DNA from 3 places in the Caballeronia grimmiae genome. Region 1 is predicted to be linked to each of the others. Evidence: predicted binding sites of a transcription regulator. Region 1 holds the regulator's gene; each other region holds the start of a gene.

Region 1 (7,879 bases):
GCCCGGAGTGGCTGAAATTCACAACCATGATTCGTACCCCGACGGCGTGTTCGCGCAGCTAAATGACGGGATTTTAGATGGCCGGCCCGGCCGCGTCTTGCAACATTGTGTGAATGACGAAGCGCGATTCTCAAGCGGCGGCTGCGCGTTAGACGAGCCGCGCGAACGGCATCCGCATGCCCGTTTCGGCGCTTTGCGCGGCGAGTTCAATGACCGTCATCGTATCCACCGCATCCTGTGGCGTCACCGGGAACGGCTTGCCATCCAGCACCGACGCCGCCAGCGCACGATAGAACTCCACATACGCGCCATCGCGCGTGGCGAATTCGTGGCGCAGATCGTGGTCGCCATCCACTTCGCGCAGCAAACCCGGCGGATTCTTGCCGAAGCCCGCGTCGCCGGGGCGCAGTCCGGAGCGCAACTGATCTTCCTGTACGTCGAGGCCGGTCTTCACATAGCTGCCGCGCGTGCCGTGGATCGTGAAACGCGGCGGCTCCAGCGCAGCGAGCGCGCTCGCATGCAGGACCACTTCCTTGTCCGCATAGCCGAGCACGAGATGCACGTAATCCGGCGCGTGCGCGTGATCGCGATGCGCCTTCACGAAAGCCGTCACCGTCTGCGGCGCGCCGAAAAGCGCGAGCGCCTGATCGATCAGATGCGGCCCCAGATCGAACAGCAAGCCGCCGCCGCGCGCCGCTTCCTCGCGCCAGCGTTGCGGCACTTTGGGACGGAATCGATCGAAATGCGATTCGTAATGCGTGATGCGCCCGAGCCGCCCGCTCTCGATGAGCGCGCGTGCCGTCATGAAATCGCCGTCCCAACGACGGTTGTGAAACGGCGCGAACAGCAAGCCGCGCTCGGCGGCAAGATCGGCGAGCGCGCGGGCATCCGCTGCGCTGAGCGTCACCGGCTTGTCGACGACCACGTGCTTGCCCGACGACAGCGCGCGGCGCGCGAGGTCGAAGTGCGTATCGTTGGGCGTGGCGATGACGATGCACGCGATGTCGTCGATGGCGACGAGCGCATCGAACTCGGCGACGATCTGCGCGTCGGGATAGTCGGCCTGCGCGCGCTCCGCCTGGCTCGTCGCGATGGCCGTCACGCTCGCGCGGCCGCAATGCTCGATGACGGGAGCGTGGAACGTCGCGCCAGCGAGGCCATAGCCCATCAGGCCGACTTTCAGTGCTGAACTCATTGTGGGCATCATCCTGTTCGTATCGAGCAGATATTGTGGCACGCGGCCAAACGGCGGCAACCGTAAAGCGAACGAGGGCCAAAACCCGCCGCGTTTTATCGTGTTAACATCGCGCTCTCGAATTTCCCGCGCGCATGAACAGTGTGCCGCCAGGCAAATGCTCGCAGTCCATTAGCGGCGGTGTTTTTTACCGGTTGCCGCTCGCCTCACTCTCCAAAGTCCAGAACGATGTCCGCAGGTCTCAACGCCGCACAAAGCGAAGCGGTGCGCTATCTCGATGGTCCCTGTCTCGTGCTCGCCGGCGCAGGCAGCGGCAAGACGCGCGTGATCACGCAGAAGATCGCGCATCTGATCGAAGGCCGTGGCTTCGAGCCGAAGCACATCGCCGCGCTGACCTTCACGAACAAGGCCGCGCTCGAAATGCGCGAGCGGACCGCCAAGCTCCTCGAAGGCAAGACGCTGACGACGCCCGGCAAGGAAGGCCGCAAGGTGCCGGTCAATCAGTTGACCATCTGCACGTTCCACTCGCTTGGCGTGCAGATCATGCGGCAGGAAGCGGAGCACGTCGGGCTGAAGCCGCAGTTCTCGATCATGGATTCCGACGACTGCTTCGGCATGGTTCAGGAACAGCTCGGCACCACGGACAAAGGACTCATCCGCAAGGTGCAGTCGATCATCTCGCTGTGGAAGAACGCGATGGTCTCGCCCGATCAGGCAGCCGTGCTCGCGAACAACGAGGACGAGCATCAGGCGGCGATCGTGTATCGCAGCTATGCCGCGACGCTGCACGCGTATCAGGCGCTCGATTTCGACGATCTGATCCTGCGCCCCGCGCAACTTTTCGCGGAGAACGAGCAGGTGCGCGACAAGTGGCAGAACCGCTTGCGCTATCTGCTGATCGACGAGTATCAGGACACCAACGCCTGCCAGTACGAATTGCTGAAACAGCTCGCCGGGCCGCGGGCGGCGTTCACCGCCGTCGGCGACGACGATCAGGCTATCTACGGCTGGCGCGGCGCCACGCTCGAGAACCTCGCGCAGTTGAGCACGGACTTTCCGAAGCTGCACATCGTCAAGCTGGAACAGAACTATCGCTCGACGGTGCGCATTCTGACGGCGGCGAACAACGTCATCGCCAACAATCCGAAGCTCTTCGAGAAGAAGCTGTGGTCCGAGCACGGCATGGGCGACACGATCACCGTCACCGGCTGCAACGACGAAGAGCACGAGGCCGAATCCGTCGTCTTCCGGCTCTCGGCGCACAAGTTCGAGCGGCGCGCGGCGTTCCGCGACTACGCCATTCTGTATCGCGGAAATTTTCAGGCGCGCATCTTCGAGCAGGTGCTCCGGCGCGAGCGCATCCCGTATGTGCTGTCGGGCGGGCAGTCGTTCTTCGATCGCGCGGAGATCAAGGACATCATCGCGTATTTGCGGCTGATCGCGAATCCGGACGACGATCCCGCTTTCATCCGCGCCATCACGACACCCCGGCGCGGCGTCGGCAACACGACGCTCGAAGCGCTCGGCGCGTTCGCGGGCGCAGCGAAGGTGTCGCTGTTCGAGGCGGTGTTCATGGGCGGCATCGAGGCGCGGCTGTCGGCGCGGCAAGTCGAACCGCTGCGCACCTTCTGCGAATGGATACGCCGGCTCTCGGACCGCGCCGCGCGTGATCCGGCGACCGAAGTGCTCGACGACATGATGGAAGCCATCCACTACGAAGCCTATCTCTACGATGCCTTCGACGAGCGGCAGGCGCAATCGAAGTGGCAGAACGTGCTCGAATTCTGCGAATGGCTGAAGCGCAAGGGCACGAAGCCGGAGGCATCGCCGGAAAGCGAGCAGACCGGCTACGACACCGCCGATGGCCTCGCCGACGAGGGCAAGAATCTGCTCGGGCTGATCCAGACCGTGGCGCTGATGTCGATGCTCGAAGGCAAGGACGAAGACCCGGACGCGGTGCGGCTTTCGACGGTGCATGCGTCGAAGGGGCTGGAGTATCCGCACGTGTTTCTGGTGGGCGTCGAGGAAGGCATCATGCCGCATCGCGGAAACGCGGACGACGACAGTCCGGTCGACGATGCGCGCATCGAGGAAGAGCGCCGGCTGATGTACGTGGCGATCACGCGGGCGCAGCGAAGCCTGCATCTGAACTGGTGCAAGAAGCGCAAGCGCGCGCGGGAGACGGTGGTGTGCGAGCCATCGCGCTTCATTCCGGAGATGCTGCTCGACGATGCGCCGCCGCCGACGGCGGAAGAAGCGCCGTTGTCGCCGAAGGACCGGATGGCGATGCTGAAGGCGATGTTGCAGAAGAGCTGATAACTTTCCGCATTTGACAAAAAGCCCTGCGACGCTTCAAGCGTGCGCAGGGCTTTTCATTGCGACACCGGACGACAGCAGCCGGCTCACGATACCGCTAGCCGCGACGTTACTTCGACGCGTTCACCATGTAATCGACGGCCGCTTTCACATCCGCGTCCGGTGCGTTCGATCCGCCCTTCGGCGGCATCGCGCCCTTGCCGTGGAGCGCGTAGTTGTAGACCGTTTCCATCGGCTCCTTGAGGCGCGGCGCCCAGGCGGCTTTGTCGCCGAACTTGGGCGCGTTCAGCACGCCTGCCGCGTGACACGCCTGACAGACCTGTTCGTAGAGGGCCTTGCCGGCCTGAGCGGCGTCCGCGCTTTGCGCACCCGCAGCCGGCGCGGATGCGGTTTGCGGCACCGATGCGAGCGCCGCGAGTGCGGCTGCGGCCTGTGCGTTGTCCGTCGCGCCCGATGCGCCGGACGGAGCAGACGCCGCAGCCGATGCACTTGCCGCCGCTCCCGATGCAGGTTGCGCCGGTTCCGCGAACTTCGCGCCAGCGTTGTTCGCCATGTAGACGACGGCGCGCGCGATCTCGAAGTCACTGTAATCGTCGGGACTGGCGCCGCCGCGCGGAGGCATCGCGCCTTTACCGTTGAGCGCGTTGTGCAGCAGTGTGTCGTAGCCTTCGCTGATGCGCGGGGCCCATGCGCCGGCATCGCCGACTTTGGGTGCGCCGGCTGTGCCTGTCGCGTGACAGGCGGAGCACACGGCTTTGAACACTTCTTCGCCGGTTTTGTAGACGCGGGGGGCGTTGGCGTCGCGGATATCGACTTTCGCGGCGGGCGCGACGCGCTCTTGCACCGAAGCGTCGATGTTCGTGCCCGCGCCGGTGCGCGTCGAGGTATCGACGTAAACGGCGAGCAGGATGATGATGGCGACCGGGATGCCGAACCCCGCGATGATCGCCGCGATGAGTTGGCCGGGTGTCCTGATCGGAGCTCCGTGGGGTGCTTCGCTCATGCTTGTCTCGTCTCCCGTTTTTTGATTGAGTCGGTTCAGACAGCGTGACGGCTACCGCTTCGCCCTTGCGTCGTCAAAGGCACGGTCGATTATAGACGGAACGTTTAACGGAAGGCGGCGGGGCGGCGAGGCGGGTGACGGGCGTTTACCCGCAGTTCGAGGGTGCTGGATTTTGCGTTGAAGCGCTCGCCGTGGACGGATGTTTGAAAAACAGGTATCCTCTCGGATTCGCATGAGTCTTGCTGTCGCCTTTCGGCATCCCGCAAGCAAGGCTCCCGCCGATGCGCCCGTAGCTCAATGGATAGAGTACTGCCCTCCGAAGGCAGGGGTTGCTGGTTCGATCCCAGCCGGGCGCGCCATCATCATCGCTGAAGCAGAGGTCGATCGCTTCAAGCGCGCTTCCTGAATCAAGGCTTCGTGCTACCGCTCGCTTCTCCGCTTAAACAGTCGGGCCGAGACTCAACGCGGATGCGCCTATTTGCCGTTGCCTGGCCAATGTCGCCAAAAGGCGTGCAGAATCAAGACCGCATTCAAACGAGAGAAGCAAGGGTTGCTGCCGACTGCCGACTACGGCATCTTGGCGGCGGGAAGTGCATCGCATTCCCCTGGCTCTTTTTGCAACTTGCTTACCGCTACGCAACCGACAGTAGCCCGGACTGGGCTCACGCTGCCTGAGCTTCGACAATCGCGGCGTTGAGAGCAGTCTGCTGCCTGAATCATCTGTCGCGTTGAGCCGGGTCTGGGTCAATCTCGCGAGCAAAAGCGCGGCTCTCGATACTCAGCCGCTACCGCAGTCATCGCCCATGAAAGCTTAAGGCTCACTCCTCGCAGATCAGCCAAGCCCACGCGGCAAGAATTCATTCCGCGATATGCGTTGCTGACGTGCGTTTCCGCTACGGACCACCGAGATATCAGGCTCATCCCAGAAGACGACGAGTCTCCGCGCCATCCCCCGTAGCCAATCGCGCCAAACACCACGTCATCGACGACCAAGCGTCAGCCAACCAGCGCCAAAAGTTGGCATCTCTAACGGTGCGCGGGGCCGCAGGAACGAAGCGACATTGCACCGTCCCCGCAGTTCAGCCCCCTCAAGCCTCCACCCCCGTCCACTCCTGCTCCCGCAACTTCGCCCGCAGCCTCGCCACCGCCTGGCTATGCAACTGGCAAACCCGCGACTCGCTGACTTCCATCACCGCGCCGATCTCCCGCAGATTCAACCCGCGCTCGTAATACAGGCTCATCAGCAGCTTCTCCCGCTCCGGCAGCCGATCGATAGCCTCGATCAACGCGCCACGCAGGCTGTCATCGAGCAACGCCGAAAGCGGGTCCGACCGATCCACACAATGTCGATCCAGGAACGGTTCGTCGTCCGCCGAGCGGTCGAAGTCTTCGTAATAGATCAACTGGCTGCCGTGCAAGTCCTGCAGCATCGACTGATACTCGTCGAGCGGCAGCTTCATATGCTCGGCGATCTCCGTCTCGCTCGCCGAACGGCCAAGGCTCTGCTCGACCTTGTGCACCGCCGATTCCACTTCGCGCGACGTCTTGCGCATGCTGCGCGGCAGCCAGTCGTTCGCGCGCAGTTCATCGAGCATCGCGCCGCGAATGCGCTGGCTCGCATACGTCTCGAACTGCGCACCCTGATCTTCCTTGTAACGGCTCGCCGCATCCATCAGGCCGATCATGCCGGCCTGAATCAGATCGTCGAGGTCGACGCTCGCCGGCATCTTGGCGACGAGCTGCAGCCCCAGCCGGCGAACGAGCGGCGCATAGCGCGTCAACACGTCGGACTGCGAGAGTTTGCCTTGGGCGTTGTACATCTGGGTCACCTTTGTCTTGATCACATCGACGCCGTGCTGCTCAATGCATGGCCGGGAAACATCGACGCTCTTCGCGCCACTTCCCGCCCGCCCTTGTCAGACTCGCCATCCAAAAACTGCATTTCGTTTTCAACTTCAGCATCACGCCCAGCCGGCGTGGAACGCATCGGCCAGTGCAGAAGCTCGGCCGCAATCTGGCGATAGTCGCGCGCCGCAGCCGTAGCCGGAAACGCCTCCACCACCGAACGCGACAGCTCCCTCGCCCGAGTAATGCGCGCATCCTCGGACACATACCCCGCCTGCACGAGCGCCACCGCCAGATACCGGCTCGCCACGCCCGACAGGTTGTCGAACGCGACCGCCGCATCGGCCGGGTTCTGCACGTGATTGATCAGCACGCGGAACTGGCCGATTGCATGCGCGTAGTGCAGACGCTTCATGCACGCATACGCCTCGGTGATCGCCGGCGCAGCCGCCCGCGTGACGATCAGGAAGTCATGCGCCTGCGCCGCGAGCGACGACAGCGCGCCATGCCGATCCAGTTGCGTATCGATCAGCACGATGTCCGCCGGTCCGTCGAGCAGCGCGCGGCACTGCGCGGCGTCGTGACTCACGCGCTCCTCGCGGGGCGCGGCGATCAGCGAAAAGCCGAGCGGCGTGCGCGTGACGACTTCCTGCAACGCGTGACGGCCGGACATCACCGCACTCATCGCCTGCGATCCGGAAAGCCCCGCCATGCGGCTCACCGATGTTCCGTTCTGCCGCTCGTCGATGACGAGCACATCCTTGCCATGCACGGCCAGCGCCGCGCCGAGATTCACCACCGCCGACGTGCAACCGATGCCCGCCGGTCCGCCCGCGACCGCCACCACGCGCGAGCCTGCACGCGTCAGGAGCCGTCTCAGGCCTTCAGCCTGGTCGAGGACGAGCTTATCCAAAGCGAACCTCATGGAGTTCAGCCGCGGCACGCGCGGACAATGCGGACAACAGCGCCGGCACTTCCTCGTCCTGCGGCACGAACGGCGAACCGTCGCGCGGAATGCAGAACGCGCTCTTGATCAGGAAACGCTTGGTCGCCACGTAAAGGTTTTCCGGCACCTTCTGTCCGGTCGATACGTAATGCACCGGCAGCTTGTAGCGGATGACCGTATCGAGCACGCCGCCGAGGTTCGTCGCTTCATCGAGCTTGGTCAGGATGCAGCCCGCGAGCGGCGGCTGATCGGCCGCGCTCTTGTAGGCCTGCACCACTTCATTGAGCGTGTCGCCGTGGCTCGTCGCGTTCAGCAGCAACAGGCGCTGCACCGGATGACCCGCGCCGCACAGCATCGAAATCTGATCGGACACGGTGCGATCGCGCTGGCTCATGCCGATCGTGTCGATCAGCACGATGTGCTTGTTGCGCAACTCCGAAAGCGCGAGTTGCAGATCGGCCGCGTCCTTCACCGCGTGCACCGAGACGCCGAGAATCTTGCCGAAAATGCGCAACTGCTCGTGCGCGCCGATCCGGTAGCTGTCCGTCGTCAGCAGCGCGACCTTGCTTGCGCC
Region 2 (7,879 bases), on a different replicon from region 1:
CGCCCGCGTCGATCACATCGACCGACAAGCCGCGCGCCGCCAGTTCCGCCGCGCACGCCGCGCCGACGATTCCCGCACCGACGACGATCACATCTGCCGTCATGCGCCCGCGCTCGCTGACACGCCCCAGGCGAACGGATCGCGCTCGTCGATGACGAGCCGCCCTTCGCCCATGATGTGCGCGTAGCCGGTGATCGTCGGAATCAGATCGCCGCCCGCCTGTGCGTAGCTGCCCTCGAACACGCTGCCGATGATGCTCTCCTGCCGCCACACCGCGCCCGGCGCGAGGAGGCCGTCCGCCGCGAGACAGGCGAGCTTCGCGCTCGTGCCGGTGCCGCACGGCGAGCGGTCGTACGCGCTGCCGGGGCAAAGCACGAAATTGCGGCTGTCGAGTCCGGCGTGCGGCGAATCCGCGAACAGTTCGATGTGGTCGATATATGCGCCGTCCGCGCCCGTGACGCCTTGCACGTGCAACGCGTCGCGGATCGCTTCGGTGAACGCCGTCAACTCGCCGATGCGCGCCGGCACGAGTTCCCGGCCGTGTTCCGCGACCAGGAAGAACCAGTTGCCGCCCCACGCGACGTCGCCGGTCAGCGGGCCGTGGCCGGGCACGTCGACCGTGACCGCATGCCGGTGCCGATACGCCGGCACGTTGCGCACGCTCACGCTGCCATTCGCGTTGAGCGTCGCATCGACGGGGCCGACGGGGGTATCGATCCGGTGCCGCCCCGGCGCGATCCTGCCCGCATGCGCCAGCGACGCGACGAGGCCGATCGTCCCGTGCCCGCACATGCCGAGATAACCGACGTTATTGAAGAAAATCACGCCCGCCGCCGCGTCCGGATCGTCGGGTGCGCACAGCAACGCGCCGACCATGACGTCCGAGCCGCGCGGCTCGGTTACGATGGCGCGCCGCCAGTCGTCGAACTGTGTGCGGAACGTGTCGAGCCGTTGAGTCAGCGTGCCGCCGCCGAGGTCCGGGCCGCCCGCGACGACGAGGCGCGTCGGTTCGCCGCCGGTGTGGGAGTCGATGATGTCGATGGTTTTCATGCCGCCTATCGTAGAAATGCTCGCGCCGGGCGTCTTGGCGCGGCTAGGCGGTTTGAATGACGAAATCGGCATAACGCCTGGCGTTTGCGGCGGAGTTGAAATCGGCGTTGCCACAGACACAACACGCGAACTGCGCGGCTTTCACAAGGCGAGCCCTTCGAGAGCTGGGCTGGCGCGTATCTCGCAAGGCGTAATGCCCGCCGTCATCACCCGATTCAACGCCGATTTCAGCATAGACCGCGCATTAGCGAGAGGATTATCGAAGCGCAGGTCGATGCGGCACCACCGTGCGCGGATCGCGCAGAGAGGCGTCGCGCGGGCGCTTGTCCGGCGCTGCTGAACAGCACGCTCGACGGTTATCGCCAATTAGAAGCGCCGCGTCGCTCGGCGCTACTGGCTAACTGGTGCTGCCGGAAGCTTCCATATTTGTCCGACCGGCGCGAGACACTCCACCGTTAGCGCGGAAAATCGCGGCGCTGATCCGCCGCCGCATCGAGACCCGGCCCACACGCCGGCGCTTCAAAATGAAAAATGCCGTCTTGCGACGGCATTCCTCAAGGTGCTGCTGATTCGGTCTCACGACTCACGCGGCGAATCGTGCCTGCTCCGGCTCCACGCGGTCTTCGCCGGAGTTCTCGCTGTCATCATAAAGATGCAGGAGACGGTAGCCGCTTTTGTATACCGGCTGCAGGCGGAAGTGATTCACCGGCTCGATCTCGAGCGCAAGGCGCAGGCGGGAAACGTGGCTGTCGATCGTGCGCGTGGTCTCGCGGAACTCGCGGCCCCAGACCATCGCGAAGATGTGATCGCGCGACAGCACCCGGCCAATGTTCGAGAAGAAGAGCTGCGCGAGACGAAACTGCGTGCCGCTCAGTTCGACCGGACGGCCGCGCACGGTGACAGTCTGCTGCCGCGAGTCGAAGCGATACGGTCCGATCTCCAGGCACGCGCTCGACGTGGCCGGGAACGCGCGACGCAGCAACGCTTCGATCCGCGCGCCGAATTCGCCCGGACGAATGGGATAAACCACGTAGTCGTCCGCGCCAGCCGTCAGCGCGCAGACCACGTTGTGCTCCGCGCCGTCGGGCGTGGCGAACATGACCGGAACGCGCTCGCCAAAGCTGGAGCGCACGGATTTCAGAAGATCCAGACCGCAGAGACCCGACGAATTCCAGTCCAGAATCAGCAGGTCGACCGTCGAGCGCGACAGCGCTTTCGACAGCAGAAGACCGTCGCCGAACGTCACGACCGTATGGCCGAGGCGTTTCACGACCTCGCTGATGAGATTTCGATAAGTTGTGTCGGTTTGCAATACGGCGACGCGCATAGTGTCAGGCCTGATGAGTCTAAGGGACATGGGCCGAATGCCGCGCGTGACTGCCGCTGCATTCCCCGGGCGTCTCGTTACAAAAGGAGACGGTCAATACAGGCAGGCATTCTGGTCAGCCACGCTTCCCTTTCCCATCGGATTGGTCCGAAAGTGTCAAGGCATGTCACCGGGATGCGTCTCGCCGACGCAACCGTGCGATCGTTTCTTTGAGGAAACTCGTGGAGCGGCGGCTTACATCCTGTAACATGCCGCCTTTGGCTCACAATGGCCGAAATCCAGCCTTCGCCGTTTTACCGAGACGCCGCGAGGGCATGCGCCGCGGCTCTCCGTCGCCATGCGCAGTGCGGATGGCGGGCGACGGCTTCATATCCGCGCCCGAGTCGTTCCCGTTTCGCGCTCACCCGGCGCGTCTGACATCCCGCAGGGCATCGCCTCGTTCCATGCGTCGCACGCCGCACGCGTGGCTTTCCTCATTCCGGGTTCTCATTCGATGCAGGCAACACCTTTCGACGGCGCATCGCACGCCGCCGGCCGCTCGCTCACGCGCAGCGACTACAAGACGCTCACGCTCGCCGCGCTCGGCGGCGCGCTGGAGTTTTACGACTTCATCATTTTCGTGTTCTTCGCGCCGGTCATCGGCCAACTGTTCTTCCCGCCGTCGATTCCCGACTGGCTGCGGCAGTTGCAAACCTTCGGCATCTTCGCGGCGGGCTATCTCGCGCGGCCGCTGGGCGGCATCATCATGGCGCACTTCGGCGACCTGCTCGGACGCAAGCGCATGTTTACGCTGTCCGTGCTGCTGATGTCGGTGCCGACGCTCCTGATGGGCCTCCTGCCCACGTATGCGTCGATCGGCATGATGGCGCCCGTGCTGTTGCTGCTGTTTCGCGTGATGCAGGGCGCGGCGGTCGGCGGCGAAGTGCCGGGCGCGTGGGTGTTCGTGTCGGAGCACGTGCCGGGCCGTCATATCGGCTATGCATGCGGCACGCTGACGGCCGGCCTCACGGCAGGCATCCTGCTCGGCTCGCTGGTCGCCACGGCCATCAACAAGACCTTCCTCCCCGCCGATGTCGCCGGTTTCGCGTGGCGTCTGCCGTTCCTGCTCGGCGGCGTGTTCGGACTGTGCTCCGTCTATTTGCGCCGCTGGCTGCATGAAACGCCGGTCTTCGCGGAGCTGCAAAAGCGCAAGTCGCTTGCAGCGGAAATTCCGCTGAAGGCCGTGCTGCGCGACCACGGGCGCGCGGTGATCGTGTCGATGCTGCTGACGTGGATGCTGTCCGCCGCGATCGTCGTCGTGATCCTGATGACGCCGACGCTGCTGCAGAAGCAATTCGGCATCGCTCCGGCGACGGTGCTCGCCGCCAACTGCGCCGCGACGCTGTGCCTGACCATCGGCTGCGTGCTGGCGGGCGCGATCGCCGGACGCATCGGTGCGGGCAAGACGATTTTCATCGGTGGATGCGTGCTGGCCGTGTCGTACTACGCGCTCTTCAAGCAAGTGGCGGCGGATGCCTCCGTGCTCCTGCCGTGGTATGCGTTCACGGGCTTTACTGTCGGCGTGATCGGCGCGATTCCGTTCGTGATGGTCAAGGCCTTCCCGCCCGCCGTGCGCTTCTCGGGCATCTCGTTTTCGTACAACGTCGCGTATGCGGTGTTCGGCGGACTCACACCGATCGTCGTCTCGCTGATGATGAAATCGAGTCCGATGGCGCCCGCGTTCTATGTCGGCGCGCTGTGCATCGTGGGCGCGCTGACGTCGCTGTTCATCAAGGACGCGCCGGCCGCACGCTGAGCCGCGCGGGTCGACGTCCAATGGCGCACTCGCGGTCGGGTGCGCCATTTTTGTCTGGCGGCCGTACCGGGTACGTCCGTTGCAGCATTCGCCGGGAACGCGCGAACGCGCGCCTTCGCTACTCTCCCGGAGAACACGCCATCATGTCGACCATGCCTCGCTCACCGGACGAATCCATCGAGCCGGACCCGGACAAGCTGCTCGATCCCGACGCAGCGCCCAATCCCGAAGATCCCGACATGCCCGACGGTCCCGATTCGGCGACGCCGCTCGTGCCCGCCGATCCGCATAACGGCGAACCGCGCATGTAGAGCGATGGCCGCGCGGCCACCGGCGCGCGCGGGCATCATCGAACGAAGACGGGCCTCAAAGGCTCGTCGTCTGCACTTCGCCCGTCTCCAGCGCACGCTCGATGAGCGCGTCCTGCTGCGCCTTGCGCACCGCGTCCGCGACGAACGTATCGGGCGCTTCCACTTCCGCCCTGATCGCGCCGATGATGCCGTCGGCCTCCACGATCACGAGCGATTCCGCCGAATCCGCCCGGCTGATGATGACCCGTTGCGGCCCGCCGCCTTCCGCGATGCTGGCGCAAAACTGCATGCGCTCGCCGCCGATCACTTGTTCGAATGTCTGAATCATGGCTGCCTTTTTCCGCGTTGATTGAACGAAAACTGCATCGTGCACGACGTCGCACGCTTCAATTTCATTATTGATCCGCACGACGCCGCCAGGTTCCACTTTGTAAGCGTCAGCGCCGTGCGTCGGCCAGTTCGCGCAGCTTGACGGCTGTCGCCTCGTCGGACGGAAAGAAGGCTTCGATCGCCAGTTCCGACAGCGTGATGTCGACGGGCGTACCGAAGACAGTCGTCGTGCTGAAGAACGAAAGCACGCCGTGTGCCGTGCGCAACCTGAGCGGCACGACGACGGCGTCGGGTTCGCCGTGCGGCTCGTCTGCCGCTTGCGGCGGCGCGGGATAAGCGTCCAGTTCGACGAGGAGCGCGGCGAGCGCCGTATCGCCCGATACGTCGATCTGACGCCTCACGCGTGCGAGCACATGTGCGCGCCACGCGTGCCAGTTGCCGATGACGCCCGCCAGCCCGCGTGGATGCAGCGACAGCCGCAGCACGTTCGCCGGCGGCGCGAGCAGCGACGCATCCGCCGGCGCAACCAGCGGCTCGAGCGCCGCGTTGGCGGCGATCATCGTCCAGTGACGGTCGATGGCGAGCGCCGGATACGGCTCGTGTCCCTTCAGCACGAGATCGACTGCGCGGCGCGCGGCGTCGAGTTGTGGATCGGCCAGCGTCCGCTCGCGATAGATTGGCGCATAACCCGCCGCCACGAAGAGCGTGTTGCGCTCGCGCAGCGGCACGTCGAGTTGCTCGGCGAGGCGCATCAGCATGTCGCGGCTCGGCATCGAGCGTCCCGATTCGACGAAGCTCAAATGCCGCGTCGATATGTCGGCGATGCCCGCGAGATCGAGCTGGCTCATGCGCCTGCGCTGCCGCCATTCGCGCAGCAACGCGCCGACGGTCGCGGGCGCGGCGCGCAACGTGTGGGCTGTCGGTGTCGAGTTCATAAGCCGATGGTAGATGAAGCGCGGATGTGCTTCCATTACCTGCCAGATAAATCGCCGGGTAACATTTACCGTCGCCAACCTGCTTTCGAAATCTTTCCGCGAGCCACCCTTAATGTCCCGGTGTACTGCGCCGTTAAAAAGCCCAGCACCATGCAGACAATGCTTTGCGAGCCGTGCGTGTTTCGTCGAACGAGCGCGCACGGCTCGCCAAGCCCGGACATTTGCGGAGAAATCATGTTTGTCGTTATCGGATGGGTACTCGTCATCGGCTCGGTGATCGGGAGCTTTATCGGCGTCGGGGGCCACCTCGCTGCGCTCTTTCAGCCGTTCGAGCTGCTGTGTATTTTCGGCGCGGCGATTGGCGCGTTTGTCGTATCGAACCCGACCGCGACGCTCAAGAAAACGCTTCAGGCGCTGCCTAAAGTGTTCAAGGGCGGCGGCTATACCAAAGAGAAGTACCTTTCGCTGATCGCGCTGCTCTATGAGCTGCTGCAAAAGGCGCGCAAGGAAGGAATGATGGCGCTCGAAGCCGATGTCGACGCGCCCGAAGCCAGCCCGCTGTTTCAAAAGTACGAACACGTGATGGCCGATCATCACTTGCTCGACTTCATCGTCGATTACCTGCGCATGATGTCGGCGGGCAATGTGAACGCGCTCGAACTGCAGGACCTGATGGACGAAGAACTCGAAACGCATCACGCGGAAAGCGCCGTCGCCGCCAATGCGATTCAGAAGATGGCCGATGGCCTGCCGGCATTCGGCATCGTCGCCGCGGTGATGGGCGTCGTGCATACGATGGGTTCGGTCGGCGCCGCGCCCGCCGTGCTCGGCGAGATGATCGCCGGCGCGCTCGTCGGCACCTTCCTCGGCATTCTGCTCGCGTATGGCTTCATCGGACCGCTCGCGGATCTGCTCAACGCGAAGGGCGCGGCCGAAGCCAAGCCGTTCCAGTGCGTGAAGTCGGTGCTGCTCGCATCGATGAACGGTTACGCGCCGACCGTGGCGGTGGAGTTCGGCCGCAAGGTGCTGTTCACCGCGGACCGTCCGAGCTTCCAGGAACTGGACGACGCGGTGCGCGCCACCAAGATGCCGAAGTCGGCCTGACGAAGCCCTGATCCGAAGGAGTCACGCTCATGGCTGAAAGACCCTCACGCGACCCGTTGCAATCGGTGCTCGCCCCCACTGTCGTCGTGCGTCGCAAGAAGAAAGGCGGCGGCCACGGCGGGCATCATGGCGGTGCATGGAAGATCGCTTACGCCGACTTCGTCACCGCGATGATGGCGTTCTTCCTGCTGATGTGGCTGCTCGGCTCCACGTCGAAGTACGACAAGGCCGGCATCGAAGACTACTTCAACACGCCGCTCTCCGCGCTCTTCGGTAACGAAGGCGGTGCGTCGGCGCATACCAGCATCATCAACGGCGGCGGCAAGGACTTGTCCAGCTCGCGTCCCGGCGAAGCCAGCAAGAGCCAGACGCAGCCGGTGCCGCCTTCGGTGGCGCGCGCCTCCGTTGCGGCGGAAGACATGCAGCGTCTGCAACAGCTCAAGCAGAAGCTGACCGCGCTCATCGAGAACACGCCCGCGTTGCGTGCGTTCAAGGACCAGATTCGCATCGCGATCACGAGCGAAGGCTTGCGCATCGAGATCGTGGATTCGCTCAAGCGGCCGATGTTCGCATCGGGCAGCGCGAAGCTCGAAAGCTACGTGACGACGATTCTGTCGAACATCGGCGCTTCGCTCAACGATGTCGACAACCGCGTGTCGATTGCGGGCCATACGGATGCCGTGCCCTATTCGGGCAGCCAGAAAGGCTATTCGAACTGGGAACTGTCGGGCGAACGTGCGAACGCGGCGCGCCGTGCGCTGGTCGCGGGCGGCATGAACGAAACGAAAGTGCTGCAAGTGCGCGGCCTCGCCGATGCGCTCCCGCTCAACAAGGACGTCATCGACGAGCCGACGAATCGCCGCATCAGCATTCTCGTGCTGAACAAGGCCGCCGAACTCGCATTCTTCCGCGATGGCGGGCGCACCACGAGCGATCAGGCCTTGCCCGCCGAATCCGCCGCTCCCGCAGCGGTCGCGGCGAAGTCGAACATGCAGGTGGGCGTGGTCAAGTAAGCGCGCGTCAGGCG
Region 3 (7,879 bases), on a different replicon from region 1:
CGGCCGCATGGATCGGCACGAACCACAAGGGGTTCAGCTCGGGATTCTGCGACGACTGCAAGCGCCACGGCTACGAAGCCCGCGACGTGATCGCGTGGCGGCGTGCTGACACTTGAGGGGCCGGCCGATGGCGAAGAAACGCAAGACGCCGGCCCAGCCGGGCCAGGACTGGAACGCGCCGGCGGCCGAGCTGCTGGCCGAGCTGCCCACCGACCGCGACGAGCTGCTGGCCGCCGCCGTGGCGGCCGTGGTGGAGATCGACGCGGCGATCATGCGCGGTGACGGTGCGGCCGCCGAGGCGGCCAGCGACCGATACGAGGCCGTCATCTGGAAGATGAACGGCGGAACGCACGTGGGCAGCATGGCCGACCACGACGCGCCCGGCCAGGTCATCGAGCGCCATTGCGCGGCGGTGCCTGGCGACGTGCCCTTGTGGGGCCAGCGCGGCCAGTTCCTGGTCGCGGATGGCGACATGCGCGCCCTGGTGGAGTACGAGGCCGGCTACGGCGGGCCGCTGGGTGCCCACTTCCAGTTCCACGTCATCGACCTGGACAGGCCGTTTATCTCCGAAACGGGCTACCGCTCGCACTTCGACACGGCGCAGGGCTGCATGACGGTGGACGAGGTTGCGCGCGGCATCCTGGCTGCGCAGCGAGCCGAGAAGAAGCGCCCGGTGATGGTCGAGGCCAGCTACCGCGACCGCCTGGCCGATGCTCCCCTGCCCGCTTGGCTGGCCGGCTTGGAGCCGCCGGCGCGGCGCGCACCGGCGACCGTCCTGGTGCCGCCGGGGTTCGTCCTGGTCGATGTGGTGCTGCCCTCGCATCGGGCCTTCATCGCCAGGCGCTGGGCGGCCGAGGCCGCGACCAGGATCAAGGCGGCCAGGGCCGCCGGGTTGGACGCCAAGGGAAAAATCACCGGCGCAGGCCCGGAGCGAGATCCCGCATCGCCAGAAACGACGATGACCTGCAGCATCGTCAAAGCCGACGATGCCGAGCCGGGCGAGGGCGGGCCTGTATCGCCGGAAACAACGATGCCGCGAGCGAGCGCGGCAACCTGCAGCATCGCCAGGAATGGCGATGGAGGCCCGGCCGACCTGGTGGAGTTCAAGCCCGGCCAGCGGTGCGAGATCGTGAGCGTCCATCACCCGGTTTTCGACCGCTACATCGGCAAGCGCATCATCATCGTGAAGGTGCATCCCGACACCCGCCAGGTGTGGGCGCACGACGACAGGCCGGTAACGTACAAGACCAATCGCGCAGGCCGGCGCGTGGTCGATTCAGACCCGAGCTGCATCCAGTCGATCTACGGCTTCGACCAGTTGCGGCTTATCACTTGACCAGGAGAACGAACGAATGACGAACGACGCCAATATCCGGCTGGAGTGCTTGAAGCCGGCCGAACGCTGGGCGCAACCGACCGGCGAGGAAGTCCGAGAGGTGCTGCGCCTGGCCGGGTTCAGCGGCAGCAAGGCCGCGAAGGCGCTGGGGCTGGGCGCGAAGGGCGACCGCACGATCCGCCGCTGGATCGGCGAGGACACCCCGATTCCCTATGCGGCATGGGCGATCCTGTGCGACCAGGCCGGGCTGGGCGTGATCTGGAAAGAGGATTGACGCCAAGGGAAAGGTTTTAGCGGCTAAAGTTTAGCCTTCGGATTCCGGTAAAGCGAAAAAAGTTTAGCTAAAGTGCTTGACAGGTTAGGGCATTTTGCCCTAATATAGCACTTGAAGGCCGGGCACATTGCCCAGGTCAACTACCGGAGAAAGTCCGATGAGCGACAACAAGATTATGCCCTGGATTGACGAGCTGGAGGGCGCGGCAGCGACCGACTTCCCGGCCCGCCGTGACGAGATCGCGGCCATGATGGCCGAGGCGGCCGAGCTGGTGTGCAAAGCCGAGGAACTGCGCGGCAAGGCGTACTTCGCCGGATGCTCCCTGGAGGGGCAGGCCAAGGGCCATTGGTCGATGGAAGCCGTCGAGCAGGCCAAGCGCCGGGCCGGCTGGTAAGAGCACATGGCCCGGTCGGCAACGGCCGGGCCTATCGAGGACGCCAAGAAGGAGTATTGCGTGAGCCGAGGCAAGATCAAGGGCGGCCCCAGGTGGAGGAACGCCCCGGAGTGATCCGGGGCGCTTGGCCTGGTGCTGGCACACCGTAACCATGCTTCCGAGTGGGAGCACCCAGCATTCAACACGTAAGCGCGTGGAGGGTCAAGCTATGTCCAACATCATCAAGTTCCCCAAGGAGATCGAGCAGCCCGCCGCGCCCGCGCCGGTGGAGCCTGCCGCCGCGTCTGCTGCCCCCAACAAGGCCCCCGGTGCTGGCCTGCTGGCCGGCCTGGTCAAGTTCGTATGGGTGGCGACCGTGCTGGTCTGGCCGATCCTCAAGTGGGTGCTGTCGATTGCCACCTTCTTCCAGTTCGTGCGGATGCTCTACCACTGGAACACGCCTGGCGTGTATGCCGGTTGGTCGTTCCTGGCGTACTTCGCGGTGCTGACCGCGATCACCTACTTCGTTTCGATCTACAAGCCGAAGGGGCTTTGACATGAAAAAACAGACCCTACCCTACCCGCCGGGATTCGTGGAGCCGAACACCGGCCGGGTGGCCGTCCTGGTGCGCGAGTACGCGGCCAGCGACTTGAACGGCGATGCGCCGGCCTATTGGTACAGCGCGCAATCCGAGGAATGGGGCCTTGACCCCTGGCGACTGGTGGAAGGCGTCGATCCGCACACCGCCGGCGGTCAGTTCGACGTGTGCTTTGCCAACGGTTCGAGCCGCACGGTCGGCCCGCTGATGACGTTCTTCATGAGTGCCGCTGACGCGGCCAGGTTGAACGCCAAGAAAGAAGATCACGCGCCCATTTTTAGCCGCTAAAACGCTTGACGCGGGCGGCGAGTTTAGCTAAACTTCTGCACATGGTCGGCGGCTGGCACCGCCTTTTGTTCAACAACCGGGTGTGGAGTTTATATGGGTGTTCTCCATGAAGAAACGGCTAACCGAAGCCCAATTCCAGGCGGCGATCAAGGGCCTGGAGATCGGGCAACAGACCATCGACATAGCGCGCGGCGTGCTGGTCGATGGAAGGCCCCAGGCCGAGTTTGTGGCCTCGCTGGGGCTGACCAAGGGGGCGGTATCGCAAGCGGTCAGCCGCGTGTGGGCAGTGGCGGGGGAAGTGCTCCCGCAGGGCTTCGAGCGGGTGACGGCGGTACTGCCGGAGCATCAAGCGTTCATCGTCAAGCGTTGGGAAGCCGACGCCAAGGGAAAGAGGAAACAGGAACCCAACTCATGAAAACACTGGTCACGGCAATTCAGAAAGGCGGTCAAGGCAAGACGTTCGCAACCTGCCACCTGGCGTTCGACTTCCAGGAGCGCGGCCTTCGGGTTGCAGTGATCGACCTGGACACCCAGGGCAATGCGAGCTGGACGCTGGCCGGCCACGACTCGGGCTATCCCGCCAGTCGCATGTTCACCGCCGGCGGCGACGAGCTGCGCGCCTGGTTCGCTGACCGGGAGGATGACGGCCTGGCGCTGATCGCGGCAGACGCCAACCTGGCGAACCTGGACAAGATGGAGCTTTCCCAGGCGGCCGCCGCGCTGCGGGCCAGTGTGGCCGCGCTGGGCGAGTTCTTCGACGTGTGCCTGATCGACACGGCCCCCTCCCTTGGCGTCGCCATGACGGCGGCCGTGCTGACGGCCGACTACATGCTGTCGCCCATCGAAATGGAGGCGTACAGCTTGCAGGGCATGAAGAAGATGGTCGCGGTCATCAGCAACCTGCGCAAGCAGAACCCCAAGCTGCGCTTCCTCGGCATGGTGCCGAACAAGGTGGACGCGCGGAAGCCGCGCCACGTCAACAACCTGGCGACGTTGCAGCAGGCATACCCGCAGCTCATCTTGCCGTTCAGCATCGGCGCGCGTGACAGCATCGCCGAGGCGCTGGGCGAGCAGATGCCGGTGTGGAAGATCAAGAAGACCGCCGCGCGGAAGGCCACCCAGGAGGTGCGTGCGCTGGCGGATTACGTGTTCACGAAGATGGAGATCGCGCAATGAGCGCCAAGACCAACGCCAAGAAGAAGGAGCAGGACAAGCCGCAATCGTCCGGGCTGGGCCTGGACGGGCTGGGCGACCTGGCCGGCCTGCTGAACGAGCAGCCGGCGGCCAACGCCGGCGGCGCAGGCCCGCAGGAGCTGCCGCTTGACCTGATCGACGAAGACCCGCACCAGCCGCGCACGGCCGACAACCCCGGCTTCTCGCCGGAGAGCATCGCGGAGATCGGCGAGACGATCAAAGCGCGCGGCGTGAAGTCGCCCATCAGCGTGCGCGAGAACCCGGACGCACCGGGGCGCTACCTCATCAACCACGGCGCGCGGCGCTATCGCGGCTCGAAGTGGGCGCACAAGACCACGATCCCGGCCTTCATCGACAACGACTACAACGAGGCCGACCAGGTTATCGAGAACCTGCAACGCAACGAGCTGACGGCGCGTGAGATCGCCGACTTCATCGGCCGCGAGCTGGCGAAGGGCAAGAAGAAGGGCGAGATCGCCAAGGAGATCGGCAAGTCGCCGGCCTTCGTCACGCAGCACGTCACGCTGCTGGACTTGCCCGAACCCATTGCCGAGGCGTTCAATAGCGGCCGGGGCAAGGACGTGACTGTCATCAACGAGCTGGTGACGGCCTACAAGAAGAACCCCGACGAGGTGGCCGCCTGGCTGGCCGACGACAGCCAGGAGCTGACGCGCGGCTCGGTGAAGCTGCTGCGCGAGTTCCTGGAGGACAAGCGCAGTCACGAGGACGGCGACCGTGATCCCAACACCGTCGATGCGCTGACCGGCAAGACCGACGCCGAGGCCGGCGACGGCGAGCAGGGGCCGCAGGATGATGACGCCAAGGGGAAGAAGGAGCCGAAGGAGGCCGACCCCGACAAGCTCAAGAAGGCCATCATCCAGGTCAAGCACGACGACCGGCCGGCACGGCTGATCCTCAACCGCCGGCCCCCGGCCGAGGGCTGGGCCTGGCTCAAATACGAGGATGACGGCCAGGAGTTCGAGGCCGACCTTGGCACCGTGCAGCTTGTCGCGCTGCTGGAGGGCTGACACGCCCAGCGCCGGGCATCGCCGACCACCGACCCCCACCCATCGCCCCGCCATCGAGCGGGGCTTTTTTTGCCCGCGTTTTAGCCGCTAAAAAAAGTTCAGCTAAACCGCTTGCGTAGTGTTGTATGTTGTAGTATGCTTCACGCTACAACATACAACCGGCCAAAGGAGGCCCGACATGGCGATCTCGAAGGAGCAGATATTTGCGGTGGCCGACGAACTGGACGCGGCCGGCCAGAACCCCACGCTGGCGAACGTGCGCAAGCAGCTCGGCAGCGGCAGCTTCACCACCATCAGCGAGGCGATGAACGAGTGGCGCGCACGCAAGGCCAGCCAGGCCGCCCCGATCCGCGAGCCGGCACCGCAGGCGATCACTGACAAGCTGGCCGAGCTGGGCGGCGACTTGTGGGCCGTGGCGCTGGAAATGGCGAACAACCGCCTGGCCGCCGAGCGCGAGGCGCTGGAGGCCGTGCGCCAGGAGACGGAAGCAGCGCGCCAGGAAGCCGCAGAGCTGGCCGACCAGCTCACCGGCGAGCTGGACGAGGCCAAGGCCCGCATCGCGGCCCTGGAGGCCGTCGAGGCGGCCGCCAAGGGCGAGGCCGACGAGCTGCGCGGCAAGCTCGCGGCGACCAGCGAGCGCGCGGCCACGGCCGAGGCCAGGGCCGGCGAGCTGCGCACGGAGCTGGATCACGCCCATCAGGAAGCCCGCCAGGCGCGCGCAGAGCGCGACAAGGCCCAGGAGAGGGCCACGGCCAGCGCCGACCAGGTGGAGGCCCTGCGGGCCGACCTCGCGGCCGCGAACAGCCGTACCGCCGAGATCGAGCGCCGCGCCGGCGAGCTGCGTGCCGACCTGGAGCGGGCGAACCAGGCGACCGACCAGGCGCGCGCCGCTCAGGCCGAGCAGCGGAAGGCCACCGAGGCGGCCGCCGCCGAGCGCGACCAGGTGCGCGCGGAGCTGGTGAAGGTGCAGGCCAAGGCCGAGGCGGCCGAGCAGGCCCACCAGGAGCAGCGCAAGGCGATGGCGGCCGAGGCACACCGCCAGGCCGAGCGGCTGACCGCCGCCCAGGGCGAGCGCGACCAGGCGAAGCGCGACGCTGCCCAGGCCCGCGAGGAAGCGGCCGGGCTTCGCGGCCGGCTGGAGGCCCTGGAAACCGTCATGGCGCAAGGCCGGGCGGCCGATCCGACCAGCGGCGGACGCAAAAAGACCTGATAAATCGGTTGGTTTTCCTTAAAATTACCCTGGAACCCTGACAAAACGCACAACCCGGCCGCTGGGAAGAGCCGGCCTCGCTTTGCCGAGGTCGGCTTTTTTGTTGGAGCGCGGCTTGCATGGGGCCACCATCACCCTTTTGAGAACTACGGCAACCATAGGAGTGCCCGATGAAAGAACGCCTCTTGGTCATGAACGGTCAACGCATCGTTCAGGCCGAAAAGGACGGCGCTTGGACGAATCAGAAAGTAGACAAGGCGGGCGCGTTGAAGCCCGGCATCTACAACCTGTACACGGCCCAAGCGGCCGACAAGAAGCAGACCCACGCCGGCGTGATCGTTCATGCCGACGCCACCAACGTGTACCAGCAGATCGGCAAGAACTTTGTCATGCACGCTCGGTCAGATTTCGATAAAGTACCTGAAATTGGGAGCGCAAAGAGCATCAGCTACAACGCCCAGGGCAAGGCGGCAGTCGCCGCAGAGGCCCCGAAACTGACGCGGGGGCGCTCCATGTAGCTTTAGCGGCTAAAAAGGAGGCACGCCCTTGAAACGACTCACCATCCCCGGCAGCGGCACCGAGAGCCGCGCCACCAAGCCGGCCCGCGTCAGCGCGCCGGCCACCCTCGGCGGTGCCGCCTTCGGCGCTTCGCGCGAGGACACCGGAGCCGACTTGCTGGAGGCCGCCCAGGCGGCCGAGATCGAGCAGCAGGCCACCCTAGAGGCGGCCCCGGTCGAGCAGTCCTACCCCGAAACCCTGGCGCTCTACGTGCAGGCCAAGCACGACCAGGTGGAGCACATCGAGGACAGGCTAGAAAACCTGATCGACCGGCAGCAGGCCCGTTTGCAGCAGACCCAGGCGTCCGCGCCTGGCCGGCTTTCCTTGCCCGGCTCTAAGCGAGCCTGGCAGAACCAGCAGGCGCAGCAGCAGGCCCGCTTGCAGACGCTTCACGCGCGCCTGGAGGCCGTCCGCGAGATCAAGGAAGGCATGGGCCTGCACTCGCCGAAGATCGAAGAGCTGGCGACGCGCAAGATGCGCGCCGAGAACCCCGAGCTGGCTTCCGATTGGGATGCCATGCGCGAGGCCGCCCGCCGGCATGAGCTGCTGATGCGCAAGCAGGAGCAGGAGCGCAAGCAATCCCAGGCCCAGGAGCGGCCAGGGAGATCGCAGTCCTTGGGCCTGTCAGCCAGGCCCGCATAAAAACGAAGCCCGGCGGTCGCCGGGCTTTTTTCTCGAGCATCGCCATTTCTGGCGAGGGAGGCCCGCCGAGGGCCTGGTGGAATCATCCTGCAGCATCGTCACAAGCGACGATGCCGGGAGCTGGCCAGCATCGCCGAACCTGGCGATGCCGCCGGCGCGGTCGACCATCGCCAGTTCTGACGATGAGATCCCGCATCGCCATCTACAGCGAGGCCCACAGGGCCAGGCCGGCGGCCACGACCGCCATGCCGGCCGCGACCATGTTCATCATGGCGACGCGCCGCGCCTCGCGGATCGGCGCGACGAGCTGCGCCGTCACCGCCTCAACCTCACGCCGCACGGCCTCGGCGGCCGCCTTCGCGCCCTCCTGCATTCCC

What was found. Region 1 encodes FliA, which starts transcription of late flagellar genes. Its sites were predicted from a motif close to CTAAAGTTTNNNNNNNNNNNGCCGNTA; they were not measured.
Region 2: the regulator FliA is predicted to act here: its motif matches at 5,858-5,884, upstream of motA (flagellar motor stator protein MotA).
Region 3: the regulator FliA is predicted to act here: its motif matches at 1,634-1,660, upstream of kleA (stable inheritance protein KleA).

What each region holds. Positions count from the first base shown of each region.
Region 1 covers NZ_CP084271.1:106,835-114,713, reverse strand. Annotated here, with positions in the region: gene LDZ21_RS00525 (hypothetical protein) at 1-28, opposite strand, end outside; gene LDZ21_RS00520 (oxidoreductase) at 149-1,195, opposite strand; gene LDZ21_RS00515 (UvrD-helicase domain-containing protein) at 1,424-3,511, shown strand; gene LDZ21_RS00510 (c-type cytochrome) at 3,621-4,514, opposite strand; tRNA gene LDZ21_RS00505 (tRNA-Arg) at 4,798-4,873, shown strand; gene LDZ21_RS00500 (RNA polymerase sigma factor FliA) at 5,603-6,334, opposite strand; gene LDZ21_RS00495 (MinD/ParA family ATP-binding protein) at 6,355-7,272, opposite strand; gene flhF (flagellar biosynthesis GTPase FlhF) at 7,265-7,879, opposite strand, start outside.
Region 2 covers NZ_CP084272.1:807,079-814,957, forward strand. Annotated here, with positions in the region: gene LDZ21_RS17360 (NAD(P)/FAD-dependent oxidoreductase) at 1-103, opposite strand, end outside; gene LDZ21_RS17365 (4-hydroxyproline epimerase) at 100-1,050, opposite strand; gene LDZ21_RS17370 (response regulator transcription factor) at 1,634-2,377, opposite strand; gene LDZ21_RS17375 (MFS transporter) at 2,871-4,172, shown strand; gene LDZ21_RS17380 (hypothetical protein) at 4,316-4,483, shown strand; gene LDZ21_RS17385 (hypothetical protein) at 4,539-4,811, opposite strand; gene LDZ21_RS17390 (helix-turn-helix domain-containing protein) at 4,921-5,748, opposite strand; gene motA (flagellar motor stator protein MotA) at 5,983-6,852, shown strand; gene motB (flagellar motor protein MotB) at 6,882-7,865, shown strand; gene LDZ21_RS17405 (Nramp family divalent metal transporter) at 7,873-7,879, opposite strand, start outside.
Region 3 covers NZ_CP084278.1:32,494-40,372, forward strand. Annotated here, with positions in the region: gene LDZ21_RS30970 (hypothetical protein) at 1-116, shown strand, start outside; gene LDZ21_RS30975 (hypothetical protein) at 128-1,336, shown strand; gene korC (transcriptional repressor KorC) at 1,353-1,610, shown strand; gene kleA (stable inheritance protein KleA) at 1,768-2,004, shown strand; gene kleE (KleE stable inheritance protein) at 2,213-2,539, shown strand; gene LDZ21_RS30995 (DUF2761 domain-containing protein) at 2,541-2,870, shown strand; gene LDZ21_RS31000 (transcriptional regulator KorA) at 2,977-3,285, shown strand; gene LDZ21_RS31005 (ParA family protein) at 3,282-4,046, shown strand; gene LDZ21_RS31010 (transcriptional repressor gene korB) at 4,043-5,092, shown strand; gene LDZ21_RS31015 (DNA-binding protein) at 5,271-6,302, shown strand; gene kfrB (IncP plasmid survival protein KfrB) at 6,473-6,820, shown strand; gene kfrC (IncP plasmid survival protein KfrC) at 6,849-7,502, shown strand; gene LDZ21_RS31030 (conjugal transfer protein TraM) at 7,705-7,879, opposite strand, start outside.